DNA from 2 places in the Streptomyces sp. NPDC096310 genome. Region 2 is predicted to be linked to the other one. Evidence: riboswitches for the same ligand, from Rfam matches in the RefSeq annotation. Region 2 holds a riboswitch; the other holds the start of a gene.

Region 1 (5,743 bases), on a different contig from region 2:
GCCACGCCCGCCGTCGCGGCCCCGGCGGCCGACTCCGGCACGCTGAAGGTCCTCACGTACAACATCGCCGGGCTGCCGCTCGGCCTCGGGCAGGGCGACCCCGAGACCAACACCCCGCTCATCGGGCAGCGCCTGGGCCCGTACGGCATCGTCAACGTCCAGGAGGACTTCAACTACCACGCCTCGCTGTACGCCAACGACACCCACCCCCATCGCACCGCCACCAGCGGCGGCGCCGCCTTCGGCGACGGCCTCAACACCCTCTCCGACCACCCCTTCGAGGACTTCGAGCGGGTCCGCTGGAACGACTGCACGGGCACCGACTGCCTCACCCCCAAGGGCTTCTCCCTCGCCCGGGTCCGGCTCGCCGAGGGCGTGTTCGTGGACCTCTACAACGTCCACACCAACGCCGACACGACGGATGCCGCACTGGCCGCCCGGCGCGCCAACATCGTCCAGCTCTCGTCCTTCATCCGGACGTCCAGCGAGGGCAACGCCGTCATCGTCATGGGCGACACCAACACCCGCTACACCCGCACCGGTGACAACATCCGCACCCTCGTCTCGGAGAACGGCCTCACCGACGCCTGGGTGAAGCTGGTACGCGGCGGCTCCGCCCCGGCCCTCGGCAGCGACGCGCTGGTCTGCGACACCGTCGCCCCCACGCAGAGCTGCGAGGTCGTCGACAAGGTCCTCTACCGGAGCGGCCCGCTGGTAGGTCTCGACGCCACCGCCTACACCAACGCGTGGCGCGCGTTCCTCGACGGCGCGGGCAAGCACCTCTCCGACCACTACCCCCACGCCGTCGACCTCGCCTGGTCGCGGCCCGCGAACCGGCGCGCCTCCGACTTCTTCGGCGGCCCGCACGGCGCCGCGTTCAACGACGCCCGCGCCCTTCCGGCCACCCCCGCGCCCCGCACCCTCACCCTGCGCGGCGGAGCCCGGCTCGACGGCCTCGACCTCACCCTCGACGGCGGTACGGTGCTGAGCCACGGCGGCGCGGGCGGCACCGCGTCCTCGCTCACGCTGGCCGCGGGCGAACACCTCACCTCGGTCAGGCTGACCCAGGGCCAGAAGGACGGCCGTACGCGGATCTTCTCCGCCGCGTTCACCACGGACCGGGGCCGTACCGTCGCGGCGGGCACCGCCACCTCGGACGCGGTGACCTACACGGCGCCGTCGGGATGGCGGATCGTCGGCTTCACCGGCCGCTCCGGGGAGGAGATCGACAAGCTCGGCGTCGTCTACGCGCCGAAGTAGCCTGCGCCCGAAGGGTCCGGGTCCTCCGTCGTACGCAGCCGGACCCGGCGGACCGGGACGAACGCCGCGGAGTCCACCGACGCCCGGGTCCTGGCCGCCGCCAGACCCTCCCGTACCGACGCGTCCACGTACACCCCGTCGTCGCGGCCCAGGGGCAGCACCCGGATCTCGACACCGTGCTCGACGGCCTCCGCGGCGTGCCGGCGCAGCCCGATCTCCCACACCGGGCCGTACCAGAAGTGGTCGGCGACGAGCCGGCCGCCGATGAAGGCGCGGGCCACGTCACCGGTGTACGTGAGTCGCAGCAGCACCTCCCCGCCCTCGTCGAACACCGCGCGAGGGACGGCGATCCGGTGGACCGCCGCCTCCGCGAAGTCGGCGTCCACCGGCGCCGAGGCCCGGTGGTGCGGGCCGCCGTCCCGGGCGGGCGGCGCCACGGCATCGGCGCGTACGCACTCCACGGCGGCGGCCCCGCCCCCGGCCGCCCCCGATGCCGTCCAGGTGGTGAAGACGCCGTCGGCGCGAGGGCCGGAGAGCCCCGTCGTACCGTCCGCGGGGGTACGGAGTCCGGCGGCGGTCGCGGGCGCCAGGGAGAGGGAGACGGTCTCCGCCTCGGTGAGCACGCGCAGTTCGCCGCCGTCGGCCAGCACGGCGTCGTCACAGAGCACCAGCCGCTCCGCACCCCAGATCCGCACCCGCTGGAGCCGGCGCCCCTGCTCCTCGGTGAGGAAGAGCAGCCGGACCGGCCCCTCGGACCCGGCGACCGTCACCACCGCGTCCGTCCCGGGCGCGGGAACCTCCACCACCGTCCGGCCGTCCCGCGTGGCGAGCGCCGTCCCGCCCGACACCACGGACCCCGGCGCCGGCGAGAGCTGCGGGGTGATCCCCGCCGTCGCCGCGAACACCGCGGTCGGCACCCCGTCGATCTCCAGCCGGGCCAACGGCTGCGCGCTCACCCAGTCGAGCCGGACACCGGGCCCCGCCTCGTACCCGAGGGGCCAGACGAAGTGCGCACCGCCCGGCACGGTCACCGGCGTGGCCGGTACCCGGTACGTACCGCCGTCCAGTGCGACATGGAAGCGGACCCCGCGATGGTCGGGGAGGGGTTCGTGGGGCTGATGGTTGTTGACGAAGAGGAAGCCCTCCCCACCGCTGGAGCGCACCGCCCAGCGCAGCGTGGACCGGTCGTCGAGGCCGTCCGGGCCTCCGTCGGGCAGCCGCAGCGGCATGTCCGCGAGCCGCGCCCCCGAGTCCCGGATCAGCAGATGCTGCGCGCGCAGCGCGTGGAACGAGGGGCGCACCTGGCCGTACTCGCCTATCGGCGCCTGGAAGTCGTAGCTGACCGACGGCAGGTCGTTGGGGTAACCGGTGGCGTGGGACTCCTGGTTGGGCAGCGCGAGATCCAGCCGCTGGGAGCAGCCGTGGTACAGGTAGTACCCCTGCCAGACCGAGCCGCTGCCGAGCTTGGCCAGCGCCAGCGCGGAGACATCCTCGGTCCGCACCAGGGGCCGCCGGTGATACGCGACGGCCATACCGGAGCCGAGTTCACAGGTGAGGTACGGATAGCGCCGGTCGTCCGGCACCCCGTGGCTCGCCCGGGTCGCGGGACGCAGATCGGCGCCGATGGCGGGATCGTCCCTGACCGGGGTGAAGAAGTAGTGGCGGCGCATCTCCCGCGCCCACCCGTCGTGCGCCTCCGCCCAGAACGCCTCCGGGTAGCCGCCGTACACCGGCAGCAGGACATCGCGCGGAAGATCGGCGGCGTCCCACCCGGTGGCGGTCCACAGGGGGGCGGCGATCCCCGCGGCCTCCGCGAGGCGGCGCAGCGTCGCGAGGTGCGCGGGCGCGTCGTACAGCTCGTTCTCGATCTGTACGGCGACGACGGGGCCGCCCTCGTCGTACGACAGGCCCCGCAGCTCCCGGCCGATCCGCGCGAAGTACCGCTCGACGAGCGCCAGATAGGCCGGATCGTCCGTGCGCGGGACGCAGCCGGCGCCGTCGAGCCAGTCCGGGAAGCCGCCGCCCCGGCACTCGCCGTGCGACCAGGGGCCGACGCGTACGGCGACGGAGAGGCCGAGGCCGCCGCAGAGCCGGACGAAGCGGCGCAGATCGAGGCCGTCGTCGAAACGGAACGTCCCGCGGCTCTCCTCGTGCTGGTTCCAGAAGAGATACGTGGCCACGGTGTCGATCCCGCCGGCCCGGATCTTCAGCAGCTCCTCGCGCCACTCGGCGGCGGGGTAGCGGCTGAAGTGGAATTCCGCCATCACCGGCAGCCAGGGGACCCCGCCCCGCAGGATCCTGCGGCTGTCGGGGACCAGGGGCGCACGGACCCCGCCGGCGCTGCCCATCGACAGGTGCCCCGACGGTCCGGGGGGTGGAGCGTGCAGGTCATGAGCGTGCAGCGACAACATGACGGACGGCTCCCGCTTCGGCGACGGCTGGGAAGATCGCTTCATCGTCGGCACCGCCCCGGGCCCTGTCAAGGAGTCCTCCTGGGTCGCCGTCCGCCATCGGTGAGCAGCACTTTTGGCCGGTATCGGTCTTACGCGATCCGCCTGCCCTGTGATCCAGGTGTGATGTTCATGTGATCCATCGTGTCTTCAGATCGCCGCCACGGGGTGTTACGTTTCTCGATGTCACGAGTCCCAGCGACAAGCCCCGGCTTGCTGGGCGGCAACCCTCCTTCTGCGGTGGGGTGCCCCGGGTGATGACACGGCTCCACGCGCACACCGATGTGCCGGGAGCAAGCGCGGACCTGTCAGCCAGGTCCAGTACCTGGGACGGGAGCACAGGATGACAGTGGACGCGGTGCCTCACAGAGCGTCGTCACGCTGCCCCGACCAGCGGCCCCCGCTCGACGAGCGGCCGGCGAACCATCACCCACGGGCCGGCGCGCCGTACGACGCCACCCCGCACCGAGGAGCCTCCACCCTCATGAGACCTGCCCTGTCACGCCCTCGCGGGCGACGCTCCCTCCTGGCCCTCGCCTCGGCCGTCACGGTCCTCGCCGCCGTCGCCGGGTGCGGTGTGGACACCGGCGGCTCCGGTGACGGCGGATCCGGCTCCAAGGGGGAGCAGATCACCGTCACCGCGTTCGCCGGCCCCTGGGGTGAGCTGTTCAAGAAGTCCTTCGTCGCACCGTTCGAGAAGGACACCGGCATCAAGGTGAACCTCGTCTACGGCGCCGACTCCGCCTGGCTCACCAAGCTCCGCGCCGCGGGCGGCAAGGACGCGCCGTTCGATGTCGTCGCCCTCACCCCCGGCTCCCTGCACCAGGCCGTCGGCGGCGGTCTCCTCCAGCCGCTCAAGACCGGCGACCTCAAGAACTGGAAGCAGCTCGACCCGGTGCTCACCCAGCAGTCCACGGTCGACGGCGCCTCCTACGGCGTACCGCTGACCACCGGCTCCAACGGGCTGCTGTACCGCACCGACAAGATCAAGCAGGCGCCTCGGGACTGGACCGACATCTTCGACAAGAAGTACTGCGGCCATGTCGCGCTGCCCCCGCTGACCTACAACGCGGGCCTGGAGTTCTTCTCCGCGCTGGTCTCCCAGGACGGCGGCAAGCTCTCCGACCCCGCCGCTGTCGACAAGGCGTTCACGAAGCTCGCCGCGCTCAAGGGCTGCGTCTCGGCGTACCCGGCGGACGCGGGCTCCGTCTCCACCGTCCTGCAGAACGGCGACGCCTGGATCGTGCCCTTCTGGGACGGCCGCGCCTTCGCCATGGCGCAGGAGGGGCAGCCGATCGGCTTCAGCTACCCGGCCTCCGGCGCCGTCGGCGCGCTGACCTCGTACTACGTACCCAAGGGCAGCGCGCACACCAAGGCCGCCTACACCTTCCTGAACTACCTGAGCGCCGCCCAGCACCAGAAGCCCTTCGCCGAGGGCACCTTCTACGGCGCGGGCAACGACACCATCGACTACAGCCCCGGTTTCAAGGACAAGGTCAAGTACGGCGAGGCCGTCTACAAGACCTTCACCTGGGTCGACTACAAGACGGCGACCCCCAAGCTGAACGAATGGCAGCAGCGGTGGAATCAGATCTTCAAGTGACCGGCAACCGGCACGACACCGACGGCGGGACCGCCGCGCACATCGACATCGAGGGCCTGGCCGCCGGGTACGAGGGGCAGCGCATCCTCGACGTCGACCGGCTCTCGATCCGGCGCGGCGAGTTCCTGTCCGTCCTCGGCCCCAGCGGCTGCGGCAAGACGACCCTCCTCAACAGCCTGGCGGGGTTCGTCCGCCCCACCGCCGGCCGGATCACCCTGGACGGCACCGACCTCACCGACGTCCCCACACACCGCCGGGGGCTCGGACTGGTCTTCCAGAACTACGCGCTCTTCCCGCACATGACCGTCGCCGGGAATGTCGCGTACGGACTCAAGGTGCGCCGCACCGAGCGCGCCGAGCGGGACGAACGCGTCGCCGAGGCGCTGCGCCTCGTCGGCCTGGAGGCGTACGCGGACCGCAGGCCCAAGCA
Region 2 (5,743 bases):
CCGCTCCGACGGCCACCCGGGCCTGCTGATCGCCAGCGGCACCGAAGTCCCCGAACTCTCCGAACGAGCCGACCTCGTCCTCCCGGGCCCGGCGGCCCTGGCGGACTTCCTGGCGGCGCTGGCGCGCACGGCCGCCCCGTAGGGCCTCGGGCCCTGAGCCCTCGGCCCCCTGGACGAGCTCAGCCCCGCAGCGCCTCCAACTGGTCCAGGAACCACCGCTGCGGCGGCAGCGCCGTCGCAGCGGCGGCCAGGCGCTTGGCGCGGTCCGTGCGGTCGGCCGGGGGCATCGTCAGGGCCTCGTGGAGGGCGGCGGCCGTCGCGTTGATGTCGTACGGGTTGACCACCAGCGCGTCCTCGCCCAGCTCCGCGTACGCGCCCGCCTCCCGTGACAGCACCAGCGCGCAGGCGCGCTCGGAGAGGACCGGGATCTCCTTCGCGACCAGGTTCATGCCGTCGCGGATGGGGTTGACCAGCGCCACGTCGGCCAGCCGGTACGCGGCCAGGGAGCGGGCGAAGTCGTCCTTGACGTGGAGGACGACCGGGGTCCAGCCGGGGGTGCCCAGCTCCGTGTTGATCGCGTCGGCGACCCGCTGGACCTCCTCCGTGTAGGCGCGGTAGATGGCCAGGTCCTGCCGGGACGGGTACGCGAAGGCCACATGGACGACGCGCTCGCGCCAGTGCGGATGGTCGAGCAGGAGCTGCCGGTAGGAGAGCAGGCCCCGGACGATGTTCTTGGAGAGCTCCGTACGGTCCACCCGGACGATCGTCCTGCGGTCGGCCCCGTCCGGTGCGACCCCGATCTGCTCGCGCAGGGCCGCCATCCGCTCGGCCACGTCCGGGCGGTGCGCGCGCTCGCGCAGGAAGTCGCCGTCGGCGCCCAGGCCGTGGACCGCGAGATACGTCCGGCCGCCGGAGGGGCCGTTCTCGTGCGCGTACGTGAGATGGCGCCCGCCGTCCCCTGCCGCGTCCTGCGGCCAGTGCGCCGTCAGGCCCCGGTCCGCCAGCACCGAGCGGGCGCACTCCTTGAACGCCTCCGCCCACCGCCAGGTCAGGAAGCCCAGCCGGTCGGCGCCGAGCATGCCCAGCAGCAGCCGCTCCGCGATGTCGTCGGGCAGCAGCCTGAAGTACTCCGCGGGCGCCCACGGCGTGTGCGAGAAGTGCCCGATCCTGAGGTCGGGGCGGAGCGCCCGCAGCATCCCGGGGACGAGCGCCAGGTGATAGTCCTGCACCAGGACCGCCGCGCCCTCGGCCGCCTCCTGCGCCAGCGCCTCGGCGAAGGCGCGGTTGTACGTCTCGTACGCGGCCCACCGCTCACGGAACTCCGGGCCGAAGGACGGCTCCAGCGGGGTCTGGTAGAGCATGTGGTGGACAAACCAGAGGGTCGAGTTGGCGATGTCGTTGTACGCGGCGGCGTACACCTCGGGGTCGATGCCCAGCATCCGTACCCGCTGCCCGCCCGTGTCGGCCGGGTCGAGGCGGCCCTCCGTACGCCGTACGGCCTCCCGGTCGCCCTCGCCGAGCGCCGCGCACACCCAGACGGCGTCTTCTCCGGAGCCGTCGGCCCCGATGGCCGACAGGCCCGACACCAGTCCGCCGCCGCCGCGCCTGGCCTCCAGCGTGCCGTCGTCGCGCCGCGTGTACGAGACGGGGCCGCGGTTGGACGCCACCAGGACGCGGGCCGGCGCGGGGCTGACGGACTGCTCGGTAACCATGTCGCGAAACCTAGCCCGTCGCGGAAACGCTCAAACGTACGGTGCGTGTGACGTCGGGGACGCGTCCGCTCAGTCGCGCCGCCCGCGCGCCGCGGCCAGCGCGACCACCCCGGCGCCCGTCAGCGCGAACGCCATCCCGCCCAGCAGCCACAGCCGCTCGGCCGTCGACCCGGCCTGCGCCAGCACCCGCGTGAACTCCGAAGCCCTCGAAATCGCCAGATTCATGCCCATGGGGCAGCAATGTAGGCAACCGGTGCGATGATCCGACGTTACGCCGCGCGTCCGGCCGTGTACTCCGCGATCTCCCGCATCGGCGGACGTTCCTCCGTGTCCACCGCGTGCGTCCGCGGCGTGAAACCGTCCTCGCCCCGCTCGAACTGCGTGAGCCGCGGCCGTACGAGATGGCCCCGCTGGAGCCGGAGCTGCGCCGTACGGTAGATCGCCGCGGCCATCCGCCCCAGCGCCCGGTCGTCCTGGTGGCGGTGGAGCCTTACCCCCACGTCCACCTGGGCCAGCGCGTCCAGCCCCACCGTGTGCAGCGCGTCCACCAGCAGGCCCAGCTCCACGCCGTACCCCACGGGGAACGGCAGCCGCTCCAGCAGCGCACGGCGCGCCGCGTACTCCCCGCCCAGCGGCTGGACGAAGCCGGCCAGCCTCGGCCAGTGCAGATTGAGCAGCGGGCGCGCCACCAGCTCCGTCACCCGCCCGCCCTGGCCGGCCTCCCCCTCCGTACCACCGCCCAGCGGGCGGTCGTACATCGCCTTCACGAACTGCACCTCCGGCTCGGTGAGCAGCGGGCCCACGATCCCGGAGACGAAATCCGGCGAGAACTCCCGCAGATCCGCGTCCACGAAGCACACGATGTCGCCGCTCGTCACCAGCAGCGACCGCCACAGCACCTCGCCCTTGCCGGGCAGCGCGGGCAGCCGCGGCAGGATCGTGTCCCGGTGCACCACCCGCGCGCCCGCCGCCGCCGCGACCTCGCCCGTACGGTCGGTGGAGCCGGAGTCGATCACCACCAGCTCGTCGACGAGCCGCACCCGCTCCATCAGCTCCCGCCGCACGACGGAGACGATCGCGCCGACCGTCGCCTCCTCGTCCAGCGCCGGCAGGACCACGCTGACCGTGCTGCCGCGCGCCGCTTTCGCCGCCAGGAGCCGGTCGAGCGTACGGTCCCCCGCCGACCAGGAACGCCTGGTCAGCCAGTGCTCCACCTCTTCCAGCACGTTCGGTACTCCCTGCGCGATCCTTGGCCTGTGCGGTCATCCGCGGGCCGGCGCCGGGTCCCCGTGCGCCATGACGTGATCCATCTCGCGGTGCGGACGACTATCTCAACCCTCCACACCTTCGGTTACAGTCTTGAACAACACGAATGACCACCGCATGCCGGGGTCATCACGTGAACAAACGCACCGGACCCAGGCTCCGGCGCCATAGCGCTCATCCAGAGGGACAGAGGGAACGGCCCGTTGAAGTCCCGGCAACCCTCCCGCCGACCGCGAGGTCACGGTGGGGAAGGTGCCAATTCCGTCTCGTGGCGAAGTACGTCGCGAGGAAGATGAGGAGAAAGGGCCTCGCCACCATGGCTGTGCAGACCGTCCGAAGCGGTACGAACGAGACCGTCGACCTCGGCCCCGCCGCCGCACTCTCGTGCCGCGAATGCGGAGAGCGCTTCGACCTCGGCCCCCTCTTCGCCTGCGCGAGCTGTTTCGGGCCGCTCGAAGTCGCGTACGACCTGCCGAGCGGCAGCCCCGAAGAGCTGAAGAAGCGCATCGCCGAAGGCCCGGACAACATCTGGCGGTACGCGCCGCTGCTGCCCGTCCCCGCCGACGTCGCCTCGAAGCCCAGCATCAACCCCGGTTTCACGAAGCTGGTCAAGGCCGACAACCTCGCCCGTGAACTGGGGATCACCGGCTCGCTCCACATCAAGGACGACTCCGGTAACCCGACGCACTCCTTCAAGGACCGCGTCGTCGCCATCGCCGTCGAGGCCGCCCGCGCCTTCGGCTTCACCACCCTCTCCTGCTCCTCCACCGGCAACCTCGCCGGCGCCGTCGGCGCCGCCGCGGCCCGCGCCGGCTTCCGCTCCTGCGTGTTCATCCCGCACGACCTGGAGCAGGGCAAGGTCGTCATGGCCGCGGTGTACGGCGGTGACCTGGTCGGCATCGAGGGCAACTACGACGACGTCAACCGTTTCTGCTCCGAGCTCATCGGCGACCCGCTGGGCGAGGGCTGGGGCTTCGTCAACGTCAACCTGCGGCCGTACTACGGAGAGGGCTCCAAGACCCTCGCGTACGAGATCTGCGAACAGCTCGGCTGGCGGCTGCCGGACCAGATCGTCATCCCGATCGCCTCGGGGTCGCAGCTCACGAAGATCGACAAGGGGCTCCAGGAGCTGATCAAGCTCGGCCTCGTCGAGGACCGCCCCTACAAGATCTTCGGCGCCCAGGCCGAGGGCTGCTCGCCGGTCTCCACCGCCTTCAAGGCCGGGCACGACGTCGTACGGCCGCAGAAGCCGGACACCATCGCCAAGTCCCTGGCGATCGGCAACCCCGCCGACGGCCCGTACGTCCTGGACATCGCCCGGCGCACCGGCGGCGCGGTGGAGGACGTCGACGACGCGCAGATCGTCGACGCGATCAAGCTGCTGGCGCGCACCGAGGGCATCTTCGCGGAGACCGCGGGCGGGGTGACGGTCGGCGTGACGAAGAAGCTCATCGAGGCGGGCGTGCTCGACCCGTCCCTCACCACCGTCGTCCTCAACACCGGTGACGGGCTCAAGACGCTGGACGCCGTGGCGCCGACGACCGGCCCGACGGCGACGATCCGCCCGAGCCTCGACGCGTTCCGCGCCGCGGGCCTCGCCACGAGCTGACCACCGACACCGAGAAAGGCTTCCCACGATGAGCGTCAAGGTCCGTATCCCCACCATCCTCCGCACCTACACCGGTGGCCAGGCCGAGGTTCCGGCGGAGGGCGCCACCCTCTCCGAGGTCATCCAGTCGCTGGAGACGAACCACCCGGGCATCGCCGGCCGCGTCCTGGACGACCAGGGCAAGCTGCGCCGCTTCGTCAACGTGTACGTGAACGACGACGACGTCCGTTTTGAGCAGGGTCTGGAGACCGCCACCCCGGCGGGCGCGGGCATCTCGATCATTCCGGCGGTCGCCGGGGGCTGACGCGCTCGGTAACGGACACGGTCCCCTCCGCGAGAGAAGCGGAGGGGACCGTTCTACATGGTTGAGCACGGTAGAGTGTGGGAACGCCCCGCCGTCGCCCGCTCCGTACGCGAGCGAGAACGCGACAAGATGAGGGTAAAGTCCTGGAGCCTTTTGCGGCGTATGTACGCTTTGCCCGGCCCGACTTGTCCCGGAACGCAGTGGATTCAGCACTATGCGTGTTCGGCCACGCCCAGAATTCTCGTCCGATTGACCTGTTGCAGAGGGCAGTTGGGCAGATACATTCAGCCGCGGTCGACGCGTTCCGGCGCGAAGTGTGGCCCCGTGCAAGGGCCAGTAATAGGGGAGTTGGCATGGCTCAGGGCACCGTCAAGTGGTTCAACGCGGAGAAGGGCTACGGCTTCATCGCGGTCGACGGTGGTGCGGATGTATTCGTCCACTACAGCGCGATCCAGATGGACGGTTACCGCACCCTTGAAGAAGGTCAGCGAGTGGAGTTCGAGATCTCGCAGGGCCAGAAGGGTCCGCAGGCGGACATGGTCAAGCTCGCCGTCTGATCCCGGCGCGATCGGCCACCGACGCACTCAGGTACTCGGTACGGATTCCGCATCGCACTCACGCATGAGGGGCCCGCATCCCGGACAGGGATGCGGGCCCCTCATGCGTGAGCCCTCGGCGACGCCCCGCGGGCGACGAGCCGGAGGCGCTTGCACTCTCGGGGGTCGAGTGCTAATTATTGCGTTAGCACTCTGCAAGTGAGAGTGACAACTTGGGACCGGGTCGGTGAGGCCCGAAGAGCCGGCGGGGCAAGGAACCGCCGACTCTCAGGCCGTCCGTCGCGGGCGCCAGCGC

What was found. A riboswitch is a leader RNA that binds a small molecule or an ion and turns the genes downstream of it on or off. The one in region 2 is predicted to bind S-adenosylmethionine.
Region 1: it holds a riboswitch for S-adenosylmethionine, as region 2 does, so the genes downstream of both, ACIQ7D_RS19235 (PotD/PotF family extracellular solute-binding protein) here and thrC (threonine synthase) in region 2, are expected to answer to the same signal.

What each region holds. Positions count from the first base shown of each region.
Region 1 is NZ_JBIWFO010000009.1:70,560-76,302, forward strand. It holds gene ACIQ7D_RS19225 (jacalin-like lectin) at 1-1,260, shown strand, start outside; gene ACIQ7D_RS19230 (beta-galactosidase) at 1,245-3,671, opposite strand; SAM riboswitch class IV at 3,895-4,016, shown strand; gene ACIQ7D_RS19235 (PotD/PotF family extracellular solute-binding protein) at 4,195-5,313, shown strand; gene ACIQ7D_RS19240 (ABC transporter ATP-binding protein) at 5,280-5,743, shown strand, end outside.
Region 2 is NZ_JBIWFO010000007.1:172,859-178,601, forward strand. It holds gene otsB (trehalose-phosphatase) at 1-142, shown strand, start outside; gene ACIQ7D_RS16985 (trehalose-6-phosphate synthase) at 180-1,712, opposite strand; gene ACIQ7D_RS16990 (hypothetical protein) at 1,782-1,943, opposite strand; gene ACIQ7D_RS16995 (glucosyl-3-phosphoglycerate synthase) at 1,982-2,938, opposite strand; SAM riboswitch class I at 3,150-3,277, shown strand; gene thrC (threonine synthase) at 3,295-4,587, shown strand; gene ACIQ7D_RS17005 (ubiquitin-like small modifier protein 1) at 4,616-4,891, shown strand; gene ACIQ7D_RS17010 (cold-shock protein) at 5,245-5,448, shown strand.